DNA from 2 places in the Parafrankia sp. FMc2 genome. Region 2 is predicted to be linked to the other one. Evidence: riboswitches for the same ligand, from Rfam matches in the RefSeq annotation. Region 2 holds a riboswitch; the other holds the start of a gene.
The links. A riboswitch is a leader RNA that binds a small molecule or an ion and turns the genes downstream of it on or off. The one in region 2 is predicted to bind cobalamin.
Positions count from the first base shown of each region.

Region 1: it holds a riboswitch for cobalamin, as region 2 does, so the genes downstream of both, AB1460_RS29620 (ABC transporter substrate-binding protein) here and metE (5-methyltetrahydropteroyltriglutamate--homocysteine S-methyltransferase) in region 2, are expected to answer to the same signal.

Region 1 is NZ_JBFLUG010000135.1:15,312-18,715, forward strand. Features, by position in the region: gene AB1460_RS29615 (FecCD family ABC transporter permease) at 1-864, opposite strand, end outside; gene AB1460_RS29620 (ABC transporter substrate-binding protein) at 936-1,943, opposite strand; cobalamin riboswitch at 2,051-2,192, opposite strand; partial or broken gene AB1460_RS29625 (transposase) at 2,453-2,623, opposite strand; partial or broken gene AB1460_RS29630 (IS256 family transposase) at 2,697-3,404, shown strand, end outside.
Region 2 is NZ_JBFLUG010000018.1:32,287-35,690, reverse strand. Features, by position in the region: gene metE (5-methyltetrahydropteroyltriglutamate--homocysteine S-methyltransferase) at 1-1,607, opposite strand, end outside; cobalamin riboswitch at 1,849-2,003, opposite strand; cobalamin riboswitch at 2,272-2,543, shown strand; gene metE (5-methyltetrahydropteroyltriglutamate--homocysteine S-methyltransferase) at 2,685-3,404, shown strand, end outside.

The DNA of each region.
Region 1 (3,404 bases), on a different contig from region 2:
CGTCCAGGCCATCACCCATCGGTAGTCCGGGCCGCAGATCATCCGCGCGACGTGCGGCACCACCAGGCCGACGAATGCGACCGGCCCGGCGACCGCGGTCGCGCCTCCCGCGAGCAGCACCACCGCGACGGCGCCGACGGCACGGGCGGCCCACAACCGCGTGCCGAGGCTGCGGGCGAGATCGTCCCCGAGAGCCAGGGCGTTGAGTGTGCGACTCAGGCCCCCCGCGAGAACGAGTCCGACGCCGACGAACGGCGCGACCGTCAGTAGTGCGGCTCCGTCCGCGCGGGTCAGGGAGCCCACGGCCCAGAAACGGAAGTCGTCCATCAACGAGGCGTCACGCAGGGTGATCATCGTCGTGATCCCGCCAAGGAACGCCGTGGTCGCCGCACCAGCGAGCGCGAGCTTGACCGGGGTCGCACCCCCCAGGCCCAGTGAACCGAGGGCGTAGACGAAGACCGCGGCCACCGCCGCGCCGCCGAAGGCGAACCACAGATAGCCGGAGACACCGCTGAGCCTGAAGACGTTGATCGCCACGACGACGGCGAGCGCGGCTCCGGCGTTGATGCCCAGGAGGCCGGGATCCGCCAGGGGATTCCGGGTCAGGCCCTGCATCGCGGCCCCGGCGACCCCCAGCGCCGTTCCCGCGAGCAGGCCGGTCGCCGTTCGCGGAATGCGCAGGTGGTAGACGATCCGTTCCGCATCGGTGACCGGTGCGCCGGACACCGCGTCGAGGACGTCGCCCAGACTGATCGCGTTGACGCCGAGCACGATCGAGGCCCACGTGGCGGCGAGAAGCCCCGCGACGGCGACGAGGAGACCCAGCGATCGACTCCACCCGCCGCGAAGCACCCCCTGACGCATCCGGCGGGTTGAATCGCCTGCCCCCGCACCGGAGGAAGGCGTCTGGGTGGCGGGCGGAGCGAGACTCACCGTCAGTCGACGAGGTCGGGGTGGATCAGCGAGGCCATCTGCTCGACGGCGTGCGCGGTGCGAACCCCGGCGCTTCGGTCGGCGAACAGCGACGGATGGACGGCGTTGTTCCTCACCGCCGTCAACCCGGCGAACGCCGGGTTGTCGACGATCGTGTTCACGTTTCCCATCGCGTCGTCGAGCGTGTAGTCCACCCCGAAGCCGGAGTTGGTGAGAATCACGTCCGGATCGCGCTTGATGAGCTCCTCGGCATCGACATAGATGTTGCGGGTCGACGTCACGTCCTCGAACGCGTTGACGCCCCCGGCGGCCTCGATGATCCTGGTGCCGAAGTCGACCCCGGTGCAGACCTGGAAAGTCCCGTCCTCCTGCGGACGCACGTAGGCGACCGTGGGCTTCTCGGCACCCTTCACCGCCGTCTCGACGGTCGTGATCCGATCCTTGTAGTCGTCGACGAGTGACCGGGCCTTGTCCTCGACGTCAAAGATCTTGCCGATGGTGAGAAGGTCGTCGTACACGGCGTCGATGGACACGTCGGCCGGGTCGACCTCCTGGTCGGTCCTCCCGTCCTCGGTCGGGCAGAACGGCGTCAGGATGTACGACTGGATACCGAGCTTCTCCAGGCTGGCGCGCGTCCCGACACCATCCGGGGTGTCGGCGGCGAACACCGTGCCGTAGCCGGCGAAGACGAAATCGGGCTTCGTGGCCAGGAGTGCCTCGCGGGTGGGATTGTTCTCGCTGTACGGCACCCCCCGCAGGCCGTCCGCATACTCCGGCAGGAACTCGGCGTCGAAGAACGACGAGCCCACCAGACGGTCACCCAGCCCGAGCGCGCTCATCATCTCGGCCGAAGGCTGGTACGTCGCGTACACCCGCTGCGGGGGAGCGGTGACACCGACCTGCCGATCACAGTTCTCCACCGTGACGGCCGCGGCGGACCGGTCTGTCTCGCCCGCGTCATCAGAACCGCAACCGGCGATGAGGGCCATCATCGCGGCGGTGGCCGACACGACGGCTGACTGACGGGTCGCGCGATCCCGAAGGCGAGATCCACGGAAGGGCAGGTGACGGGCGCGCATCAGCGTCCACACCCCTTTCTCGGGGTACTCGCCCCGATCACGGAAGGGTGCGACAGGCCGGGTATCTGACTCGCGGCCATCTCCATGGCCGACTCACAGTGGCGGTACCGTGCCGGATTCACGCCGGCTTCCCCGATACCTGTCGCGAAGCAAGACAGGAGGCTACCAGGGTAGATATGCCTGTTTGGCGAGTGTCGACAACTGAGGCGCAACAGTCATCGGTCCCGGTCGAACCTCCTCCTTCGAGGCTCAGGGTCGGGAAGGCCGCGCGGAGATCGAACGTGGCCACCACGTCAACGGCCGTCCGGCGAACGATCTACGAGACCTGACCGGTTACGTTCGGTCAAGGAGCGACGACCACCGGTGTGCACTCCAAAGCGTCTCCGCCGGCATCTGGCATCTGAGAGGGCGTTTAATTTGCCCTGATTGCGGCTTATGTTCTAGTAGGTGCCTCGCCAGGTTGGGGTGGCTTCGTCCGTTATGCGCCTGGCGAGGTTGTCGATCATGGCTATGTGGATCATGGATTCGGAGCTGGCGGGAAGGGTCTCGTAGTCGCGGGCCAGCCGGCGACGTAGCATGATCCACCCCAGGCTGCGTTCGACGACCCAGCGTGGGAGTGTCTGATCAACGGTGGGTGTGGTCTGGCCCGTGCCGCCGAGGCTGACTCGGCGGGAAGGGACGATCATGAGCGAGACGCTCGATCCCATGCCGACCCCGATCGATCACCAGCAGCTGGCCGCCGAGCTCGTCGCGAAGGCCCGCGCCGAGGGCGTGGACCTCGTCGGGCCTGGGGGGCTGCTGAGCGGGCTGACGAAGTCCGTGCTCGAAACCGCTCTGGAAGTGGAGATGAGCGCGCACCTGGGTTACGACAAGCACGACCCTGCCGGCCGTGACAACGGGAATTCCCGGAACGGGATCCGGACGAAGACGGTCCTGACGGAGATCGGCCCGGTCGAGATCGATGTTCCCCGGGACCGGGACGCCAGTTTCGAGCCGGCGATTGTGCGTAAGCGGCAGCGCCGGTTGAACGGCATCGATCAGATCGTGCTGTCCCTGGCCGCCCGCGGATTGACTACCGGAGAGATCGCCGCGCATTTCGCCGAGGTCTATGGTGCTTCGGTGTCGAAGGACACGATTTCCCGGATCACCGACAAGGTCGTCGCCGAGATGACCGAGTGGCGCAACCGGCCTCTCGACCGCGTCTACCCGGTGATCTTCGTGGATGCGGTGGTGGTCAAGGTCCGTGACGGCCAGGTCGCCAACCGGCCGTTCTACGCCGTCGTGGGGGTGACCGTGCACGGGGAGCGGGACATCCTGGGCCTGTGGGCCGGCGACGGCCACGAGGGGGCGAAGTACTGGCTGCAGGTCCTCACCGAGATCCGCAACCGGGGC
Region 2 (3,404 bases):
CCGTAGGACTGCACCCAGCCGTGTTCGGTCGCCGCGCAGCCGGCGAGCTGCTCGGCGAAGTACTGGACCATGTCGTTGCGCTCCGGCTCGCCGTGCACGAGCACATCGAGGCCGATGTCCTCCTGTAACGCGATGAGCTGGTCGATCTCGTTCTCCATCGCCCGGATGTAGGCGGCCTCCGCGATCTCCCCGCCGCGCCAGGACGCGCGGGCCGCGCGGATCGCCGTGGTCTGCGGGAACGACCCGATCGTCGTCGTCGGCAGTACCGGCAGGCCAAGCGCCCGCGTCTGCGCTCCGGCCCGGATCTCCCGCGCCACCCGGCCCGGCCCGTCACCACTGACCGACGCGACCCGGGCCCGGACCCCGTCGTCGACAAGACCGGCCAGCACGGCCGTGCGGCGCGACTCGGCACCGGTGAGCTGGGCGGACACGGCTGGCAGATCCTCGCGCAGAGCCCGGCCGAGCAGCACCACCTCCTCGACCTTCTGCCGGGCGAAGGCCATCCGGTCCGCCAGCGCGGCCTCGAGGCCCCGCTCCAGGGTGAGGTCGAGCGGCACGTGCAGCAGTGAGCACGAGGTACTCACCACCAGGTCGCCGGCGAGCCCCAGCAACGGGACGCAGGTCGACAACGCGGCCGGCAGATTCGTGCGCCACACGTTCCGGCCGTCGACGAGGCCCGCGACGATCGTCGTCCTGCCGATGCCGCCGATGCCGGCGAGCGCGGCCAGGTTGCCAGGCGCGGCCACGAAGTCCAGCCCGATCGCCTCGACACCGACCGACGCGAGCACTGGCAGAGCCGCGCCGATCTCGCCGAAGCAGGTGGAGACGAGAAGCTTCGGTCGCGCCGGCACCGCAGCCAGTGCCGTGTAGGCGCGGCGCAGCCCCACGAGCTCCCGCTCCGACAGGTCGCGGGCCAGCGCCGGCTCGTCGAGCTGCACCCAGGTAGCGCCCGCCGCGGCCAGCCGGCCAAGCAGATCCGCGTAGGCGGCAACCAAATCGTCCAGCAGGTCCAGCGGAGTGAAGCCGGCCGCCGCGACGGTTGAGGCCCTGGCCAGCAGCAGGAAGGTCAGCGGGCCGACAAGCACCGGACGGGTGTCGAGGCCAAGCGCCCTGGCCTCGGTGAACTCGCGTTCCGGCTTGCGCCCGGCCAGCCGGAGCCGGGTGTCCTGGTCGAGCTCGGGCACAAGATAGTGGTAGTTGGTGTCGAACCAGCTGGCCATCTCCAGCGATGGCAGGCCGGCACCGCCACGGGCCATGGCGAAACAGACGTCCAGCTCCAGCGAACGGCCGGGACGCGCGGCGGCGGAGGCCACGCCACGGTAGCGGTCGGGAACCGCGTCGAAGAGGACCGCCGCATCCAGCACGTGGTCGTAGAACGAGAACGTGTTGGAGGGCACGGCGTCCAGCCCGGCGCCGGCGAGCTCGGTCCATACCTGCGCACGCAGCGCAGCGCCTGTGCGTTCCAGTTCGGCGGCGTCGATACGACCCGCCCAGTACGCCTCGGTCGCCACCTTGAGCTCACGGGCTCGACCAATCCGTGGATACCCCAGAACGGTTGTGCTGACCGTGCCGATGTCGCTGTCGTCGCCGTCGCCAGAAACCGACATGGGTTCCATCCCTCGGGAAGCACGCCGTGGTCGGTGAGCCGTACGAAGGAGGCAGGCGACCACGCGACGGCGGGCGCCACGGGGCCGGCGGACGGATGCCGGATTCCACCTCGGCGGCTTTCCCGAGACCGACGCGCAGCCCGCCCGTTCGGCCGCGGTCGTACCCGCGACACGCCATCGGCCACCGACCCACCCGCGAGGTCACGGACCCCCGCACGCCGGCGGCGCGCGGGCGGGGGGCAGGTCTTCGGACTCGCGGACGACCGTCGGCCGACCGGCCGACGAACCTACTGGCCGCCGCTTCCCAGGTACACCATCCACCCAGTGCGTACTGACGGCGTTCGTTCCCACTCACCGCTGCGGGGCAGTCCCGGACTCGCACCGGGTTCCCTCTTACGACGTCCCCTCACTGCCAGGCCCACCCGTCGCTGCCACGAGATGTCGAGGTTCCTCGCACACTCCGGCAGCCCACCCGGGCCGACCCCACCGCGGGAGGACGAACCCACCGCGCCCACGATCATACGGGGTGCCACCCACGAGCTTCGTCTCCTCCGCCCGGCCGCGGCCAGCCGTGTCGTGGCCAGCGCCGCGCCCGCGGTGCCGGCCGCGGTCACGTGCCCGTCCCACCGTTGCTAGGCTGCTGAATGCAGCTGGTTCGATCACAGCTCCTCACCTCAACGGGGGTGGCGATGCTGTGGGAGACGTGAGAGGGAACCCGGCGCGAATCCGGGACTGCCCCGCAGCGGTGAGTGGGAACGAACGCCGTCCGATGCCACCCCGAGAGGAGTGGCGCGACAGCACTGAACCCGCGTGGGCCCGGCCAGTGATGCACCGGCCAGGCCCGGGTTTGGGAAGCGACGGCCAGTAGAAACCCCGATCCGAACGGATCGGGAGAGCCCGCGAGTCCGAAGACCTGCCCGCTGTGCGTGTCCGCGATCGCGGGCGCGTTTGGCTGTGGCCTCGTGGGCGGGTCCGCGCCGTCGATACCTGCTGGTCCGCGTTCGTCCAGGACCGGGATGGGTGTCGGTGCCGTGCTGGCGCTTTCGCGAGGTCGAATGGACTCGCGAAGGAGAGGCCATGAGCACCACCGGTCCGGCAAGTCGCGCGACGGTGTACGGATACCCCCGACAGGGGAGCAAGCGGGAGCTGAAGAAGGCGACCGAGGCGTACTGGGCTGGCAGCAGCGACGCCGAGCAGCTGCTGGCGACGACCCGCCAGCTGCGCCGGGAACGCCTCCAGCTGCTGCGCGACGCCGGGGTCGAGGAGATCCCGAGCAACGACTTCTCGCTCTACGACCATGTGCTCGACACCGCCGTCCTGCTGGGTGCGGTTCCGCCGCGGCACCGCGAGGCCGTCCCGGACGTGAGCACCCCGCAGGGCAGGCTGGACCGCTACTTTGCCATGGCCCGCGGAAACGACCAGGTGGCGCCGCTGGAGATGACCAAGTGGTTCGACACCAACTACCACTACCTGGTGCCTGAGCTCGGCCCGGACACCTCCTTCGCGCTGGACCCGGAGAAGCCGCTGCGCGAGTTCACCGAGGCCAGCAACGCCGGCGTGATCACCCGTCCGGTTCTGGTCGGCCCGGTGACGTTCCTCCTGCTGGCCAAGCCAGCTCCCGAGGTCGGCGACGGGTTCGAGCCGCTGTCGCTGCTGGACCGGATCGTGCCGCTGTACGCCGATCTGCTTGCGCGGCTGCGCGCCGCCGGAGCCGAATGGGTCCAGCTCGACGAGCCGGCGCTCGTCCTCGACCAGCCGGCGGCCGTCCTCGACGCGCTGCGCGGTGCCTACGCCACC